DNA from 3 places in the Pseudarthrobacter sp. NS4 genome. Region 1 is predicted to be linked to each of the others. Evidence: riboswitches for the same ligand, from Rfam matches in the RefSeq annotation. Region 1 holds a riboswitch; each other region holds the start of a gene.
The links. Region 1 has a riboswitch for thiamine pyrophosphate ahead of thiC (phosphomethylpyrimidine synthase ThiC). Riboswitches for the same ligand answer to the same signal wherever they lie in the genome.
Positions count from the first base shown of each region.

Region 2: it holds a riboswitch for thiamine pyrophosphate, as region 1 does, so the genes downstream of both, NXY83_RS19460 (ECF transporter S component) here and thiC (phosphomethylpyrimidine synthase ThiC) in region 1, are expected to answer to the same signal.
Region 3: it holds a riboswitch for thiamine pyrophosphate, as region 1 does, so the genes downstream of both, thiO (glycine oxidase ThiO) here and thiC (phosphomethylpyrimidine synthase ThiC) in region 1, are expected to answer to the same signal.

Region 1 is NZ_CP103288.1:2,559,490-2,561,749, reverse strand. It holds gene thiC (phosphomethylpyrimidine synthase ThiC) at 1-1,437, opposite strand, end outside; TPP riboswitch at 1,432-1,539, opposite strand; gene NXY83_RS12115 (amidohydrolase family protein) at 1,618-2,260, shown strand, end outside.
Region 2 is NZ_CP103288.1:4,141,084-4,143,343, forward strand. It holds gene NXY83_RS19455 (ABC transporter ATP-binding protein) at 1-675, opposite strand, end outside; gene NXY83_RS19460 (ECF transporter S component) at 675-1,298, opposite strand; TPP riboswitch at 1,361-1,497, opposite strand; gene NXY83_RS19465 (heme-degrading domain-containing protein) at 1,575-2,117, shown strand; gene NXY83_RS19470 (hypothetical protein) at 2,228-2,260, shown strand, end outside.
Region 3 is NZ_CP103288.1:2,889,728-2,891,987, forward strand. It holds gene thiO (glycine oxidase ThiO) at 1-1,253, opposite strand, end outside; TPP riboswitch at 1,246-1,364, opposite strand; gene thiE (thiamine phosphate synthase) at 1,392-2,120, shown strand; gene NXY83_RS13580 (RNB domain-containing ribonuclease) at 2,200-2,260, shown strand, end outside.

The sequences.
Region 1 (2,260 bases):
TGTCTTCACGTCGTCCTTGTTGGGCAGGCCAAGGTGTTCCTTGGGTGTGACGTAGCACAGCATGGCGGTACCGTACCGGGCGATCTCCGTGGCCCCGATCGCTGACGTGATGTGGTCATATCCCGGAGCCACATCGGTGACCAGTGGCCCCAGCGTGTAGAAGGGTGCTCCCTTGCACAGCTCCTGCTGCCGCTCCACGTTTTCCCGCACCAGGTGGAAGGGAATGTGGCCGGGACCCTCCACCATCACCTGGACATCGTATTTCCAGGCCCGCTGCGTGAGCTCGGCGAGGGTGTCCAGCTCTGCGAACTGCGCGGCGTCGTTGGCATCCGCCGTCGCCCCCGGCCGCAGCCCGTCGCCGAGGGAAAACGCGACGTCGTACTTGGCGAAGATTTCACACAGCTCGTCGAAGTGTGTGTACAGGAAGTTTTCCTCATGGTGCGCCAGGCACCAGCCAGCCATGATGGAACCTCCACGCGATACGATTCCCGTCACGCGGTTGGCGGTCAGCGGAACATACCGGAGCAGGACTCCTGCGTGGACTGTCATGTAGTCGACGCCCTGCTCACATTGCTCAATGACGGTGTCGCGGAAAATTTCCCAAGTCAGCGCGTTGGCTTCCCCGTTGACCTTTTCCAACGCCTGGTAAATCGGCACCGTGCCGATCGGAACCGGGGAGTTGCGGATGATCCATTCCCTGGTGGTGTGGATGTCATCGCCGGTGGACAGGTCCATTACGGTGTCGGCGCCCCACTGGGTTGCCCACTGCAGCTTGTCCACTTCCTCGGCAATCGAACTGGTCACGGCTGAATTGCCGATGTTGGCGTTGATTTTCACCAGGAACGCCTTCCCGATGATCATCGGTTCGGACTCCGGGTGGTTGATGTTGTTGGGAATAATCGCGCGGCCGGCGGCCACCTCACTGCGGACCAACTCCACGTCGCAGCTCTCGCGCAACGCGACGAACCGCATTTCCGGCGTGATGATGCCTTGCCTGGCGTAGTGCATCTGGGTCACGGTTTTGCCTTCGAGGGCGCGGCGGGGCACCGGCCGGGCGCCCTCCCATTCCGCGGAGGCGGCGCCGCGGCGGACAGCCGACCGGCCGTCGTCGAGCAGGTTCCGCTCCCTGCCGCTGTAGGCTTCCGTGTCTCCCCGTCCCAGAATCCATTCCGACCGGAAGGGGCTCAGGCCGCGCACCGGGTCGCTGCCGGGTCCGGCGGTCCGGTACGTCCGGAAAGGGGCGTTGGCTTCCCCATTGGGGGAGGGCTCAAGGGCTATTTCGGTCACAGGGACCCGGATCCCTGACGCCGCATCTTCGATAAAGGCCAATGAGTGCGACTTCAGCGACCGGGTGACCGGAGCTGCCGGGCTTTCACCGGGCAGCCCTTTCCCGGGCTCATCTTGGGCAGGGCTCAGCTGTTCTTTTGGTGTACTCAAGGAATACTCACTTCCTTCGCCGGCATTACCCGGACAGGTTCAACGGTCGCAGGCTGCATCAGCCCGATCTCAGCCCCTGCAGGGGCACCCGTGTGGTCAGGAAGAAAGCTACCACAGCCTTCCGTGAGGGCCTTGTCACATAGCCGGTGCTAGCCTGACTGGCGAGGAAGAGGGAGTCGAATGCCGGAGATTATAGAACTCAGCGGCCCCGTGCTGACCGGGCCGGGAAGCGAGCGGCGGGGCCTGTGGTCCGTTGGCGGGCTGCTGACGTTTACCCGCCCGCAGCAGGCGCCGGACCGAGTGCTGGATGGCTGGGTCCTGCCCGGATTCGTGGACGCGCACTGCCATATCGGACTCGGGCCGGGCGGCCCGGTGGACGCCGCTGCCGCAGAAGACCAGGCCCGGGCCGACCTGGACTCGGGCACCCTGCTCATCCGGGACGCCGGCTCCCCGGCCGACACCCGCTGGATGCAGGGCGGACGGGATTTCCCCGTCCTGATCCGCGCCGGACGGCACATAGCCCGGACACGCCGGTACCTGCGCGGTTTCGCGGACGAGGTGGAACCGGAAAACCTCGTGGAGGCCGTGCGGAAGCAGGCCCGTGACGGCGACGGTTGGGTCAAGCTCGTGGGGGACTGGATCGACCGTGGCGCCGGTGACCTGGCACCCTCGTTCCCTGCCGCCGTCGTCCGGGACGCGGTCCAGGCGGCGCACGACGAAGGCGCCCGCGTGACAGCCCACTGCTTCGCGGAGGACACGCTGGACCAGATGCTGGATGCGGGCATCGACTGCATCGAGCACGCCACCGGGCTTCTGCCACGGC
Region 2 (2,260 bases), 1.6 Mb from region 1:
CACCAGGTCCTTCCATACGGATACCCGGTGCTCCACCACAACCAGCGTTGCGCCGGTCTTGTCCAGGCAGCGCCCCACGGCGTCGCGGACCTCCAGCACCCCCGCCGGATCAAGGTTGGCGGTGGGCTCATCCAGGAGGATCAGCCCGGGCCGCATCGCAAGGATTCCCGCCAGCGCCAACCGCTGTTTCTGCCCCCCGGACAGTGCCGACGTCGGATGGTCCAGCGGCAGGTGGGCAAGCCCGACGTCGGCCAGTGCCTCATGCACGCGGGTCCAGATGGCGTCGCGCGGCACGGCGAGGTTTTCCGCCCCGAAGGCGACGTCGTCCCCCACCCTGGAGAGGACCACTTGTGTTTCGGGGTCCTGCTGCATCAGCCCGGCCCGGCCGCGCTGCCCGCGGGGGGAACCGCCGTCGACCAGCAGCGAACCCGACTCATCCGAATCGCCCGCCTCGCCGTCGTCGTTCGCGTCCCCCAAGACCCCGGCCAGGGCATGCAGGAGGGTGGATTTGCCGGCGCCGGAGGGGCCGAGCAGCAGCACCCGCTCCCCCGGCCTGACGTCCAGGTCAAGGGCATTGACCGCGGGCCTGGTGCGGCCGGCGTGCCGCCAGCCCCAGCCGCGGGCGGTGACTGCCGCCGGCCGGACCGCTTCGGACTGGTGGGAATCTGCCTGCATCAGGAGAAGACGGGCTCCGTGGCTGCCTTGCGCGAGGCGAAGGAGCTCAGCACGCCGGTCTTCGCCAGTCCGCGGGTGGCGATCCAGGACAGGGCACCAGCGATGACCGCTCCGGAAATCGCGGTGAACACGATGTACGCCAGCTTGTCGCCGCCGGAGTAGGCGATGTTCCAGCCCCATGGCGCGAAGGAGTCGTTCAGGCCGCAGAAGAAGCCGGCCGCAGCACCGGCGAGCAGTGAAACGGGCAGGTTGAACTTCTTGTACACGAAGATCGCGAAGATGATCTCTGCGCCGAGGCCCTGGACAAGGCCGGAGAACAGCACGGATGCGCCGTACTGCGAGCCCATGAGGAGCTCCCCGGTGGCTGCAACGGTCTCGCAGAACAGTGCCGCGCCGGGCTTGCGGATGATGAGCATGCCCAGCACCGCCGGGATCATCCAGCCGCCGGCGATCAGGCCGGTCAGGGGCGGGTAAACGGCGTTCATCGGCGCAGACACTGCGGCCGCGCCCTGCGACCAGGCCCAAAAGATAACGCCACCGGCGATGGCGATCAGGGCCGCCACCACAATGTCCACGACACGCCAGGACTTACGGGTGGTCTTCTTGATTGATGTAGTGCTCATGTGATCCTCCTGGGAAACAGGAGGGGAAAGCGCGGCAAGCGGCACTTACTGCCGTTGCCGAACACTTCGAGAACTCGACTCCCTTGCGCCGGTACTAACCGGATCAGGTTCGAGGGTCTGCGGCTGTCCGCACTCTCAGCGCCCACCTGCGGTCCCTGGCCTGGCCAGTGCCGACGGCGGCGCTCCCCTGTCGTTAAGTGATGCTTGGTTGGTTGGGCGAAACTGCCCTGTTGGGCGTGGTCCAGTTTATACCCGGAGAGGGGTAGATTGTGGGCCATGACTGCCAATCCACCGCATGTGACTTACTTTGATCCGGACTCCGATGCCGCGCAGCCTGAGGGGTCGCTGGAAGCCCTCATCGGCCGTATCGAGGCGGAAATCCGCGAGCTCCAGTTCCCCGGCTTCTCGCTGGACGATTCGCTGAACCTTGGCCTTCTCCTCGTGGAGCTCGGCAAGGAGCGCGGATTACCCATCGCAATCGACATCACCAAGGGGGAACAGGTCCTGTTCCACGTGGCCTTGCCCGGCGCCACACCAGACAACGAACACTGGATCCGGGCAAAGCAGCGTACCGCCGCCCGGTACGAAGTACCCTCGCTTCTTGTGGGTTTGCGTGGCCGGCTCCGGGGCGGCCGGATCGAAGACCAGGGGTGGTTTGATCAAACCCGCTACGCCGCGCACGGCGGGTCCTTCCCGCTCTACGTCACGGGCGTAGGCGCAGTAGCCACCGTCACTGTTTCCGGCCTGCCCCAGGTGCAGGACCACGACCTGGTGGTGGAGGCCCTGCGCGAAATCCTCCGGCCGGGCGCCGAGGACTAGGCGCGCCGGGCAGTCCGGAGTTCCCGACTGTACCGGCTATGGACACTCCCGCGCGCGCGGGAGTACATTCGAGGCGAATGGCGGCATTTCCAGACCAGGAGGGCACAGTCATGACCGGACCAGCAACGGGGAACCAGGTCCGG
Region 3 (2,260 bases), 330 kb from region 1:
TCCGCCGTGCCGTCCATCAGGTCCCGGCAGATGGCGGCCGCTGCGGGTGCCAGGAGGACGCCGTGCCGGAAGAATCCGGTGGCAATGATGAGGCCCGGTACGTGCCCGTGCCCTTCGGCTGCGGGTCCGCCGGCCGTCGGCACCCGCCCGAGCAGCGGGGCATTGTCCGGGGTTCCGGGCCGTGCCCTCGCCGTGCATTCAAGCAGCTCAAGTTCCGCGACGGCAGGCACCAGGACCTGGGCATCCCGGAGGAGCTGATAAACGCCGCCTGCGGATACTGCGCCGGCATCGGACCGGGCGCCTGTCGACGACGGGTTGGTCCTTCCAGCCAGCGCATCCTCCCGCTGGGTGGCCCCGATCACCACCGTCCCGTCCTCCCGCGGGACGATATATACCGGAACGCCGTGGACCAGGCCACGGACGGTAGACGTCACCAGGGGCTGGAGCTGCCGCGGCACCGCCAGGCGCAGGATATCGCCGTGGACCGGCCGCAGCGGCAGGTGCAGCCCTTCGGGCAGGCCGGCCAGGGCTGCAGCGTCCAGGCCGTTGGCCACCACTGTTTCCCCGGCAAGGACGCTGCCGCCGCCGGCAAGTCGGGCACCCGCAACGGCTCCGTCGGCCCACACAAGCCCGACAGCCCTGTCCCGGACTGCATAACCGTCCTCAGCGCCTGCCACGGCCGGTCCGTTGTCATTGCTTTCGGAGTTATGCGAGGCCAGGGCGCGCCGCAGGCAGGACACCAGGAGCCGGGGATCCACCTTATGGTCGGCGGGAGTGTCGAGTGCGCAGGCAATGGCAGGGCTCAGCAGGGGTTCCCGACGGCGGGCCTCCCGGACAGTCAGCGGCTCCACGGTCAGGCCGTTGGCCTGCTGCACCCCGCGCAGGTCCATCAGTGCCCGGCGGTCGGCGGCGTCGGCACCCACGGCGAGGGTCGGCGTCGCAAGGTATCCGGAACTTTCACCGGAAGCGGCGGCCAGGTCGGCGGCAAAGCCGGGCCAGCGGGTGGAGGATGCAAGCATAAGTTCCAGGAGATCCTCCTCCTGGTAGTGCAGCTCGCTCACGGGGGCAAGCATCCCGGCGGCGGCCCAGCTGGCACCGGAGCCGGGGGCTTCGTCGATCAGCACTACGGAGCGCCCGGAACGGCTCGCCTCCCAGGCGATGGCGTGCCCGATGACTCCCCCGCCAATCACCGCGACGTCGGCACGGATGGTGCCGTTCTGAGCCCCGGGAGGGGCAGGGTCTTGGCTGCCCATGTGTCTCCTTCCCTACGCCGGCATTAACCGGATCAGGTCAAGCGGTCGGCTCTGACGCCCTCTCAGCCCGGCGCTTTATGACAGCTGCCGCGGGCTCCCGCAGTACGAGGCCAGTGTAGAGGAACTAGGCTTGCAGCCATGAATGTGTCCCACTCCCCTGTTCCCGCTGCTGCAGTTCCCGGTACCGATGCCTTTACGAATGCTGAAGGCACCTCCGGTTTGAAGGCTGCCCGCCTCTACCTCTGCACTGATGCACGCAGGGACCGCGGGGACTTCGCGGAGTTCGTGGATGCGGCGTTCGCCGGAGGCGTGGACATCATCCAGCTGCGCGACAAGACCATCGAGGCGGCCGAGGAGCTGGAGCTGCTGGCGGTCCTGAAGGAAGCCGCAAAACGCCACGGCAGGCTGTGGGCCGTAAATGACCGCGCTGATATCGCCGTGCTGTCCGGTGCACCGGTTTTCCATGTTGGCCAGAAGGACCTCCCCCTGGCCGCGGCCCGCACGCTGCTGAACGGCAACGCTGCCATCGGGCTTTCCAGCCATGCCCCCGGGCAGGTGGACGCTGCCCTCGCTGCCGCGGAAGGTCCGGCCGGGCTGGACTATTTCTGTGTGGGGCCGGTCTGGGCAACCCCGACCAAACCCGGCAGGGCCGCCGTCGGACTGGACCTGGTCAAGTACGTTGCGGCAGCCGGGGCCGGGAGCCAGGTGCCCTGGTTCGCGATCGGCGGCATCGACCACTCCAACGTGGACCAGGTGGTGGAGGCCGGGGCAGGCAGGATCGTGGTGGTGCGCGCCATCACGGAAGCCGACGACCCCGCTGCCGCCGCGGCAGCCCTCCTCGCCGCTTTGGACGGGACTACCTCCTAAGTCACATCTACAACACGGAGCAGCCGCAGGGACATAGATTCCATGCATAACCCGTGTTCTTCGGGCTAGGCTGATTTTCGTGTCACATCATCGGCTGGCTCCCAACATCCACGAGCACAACAACGCCCTCGAGGAAGCCC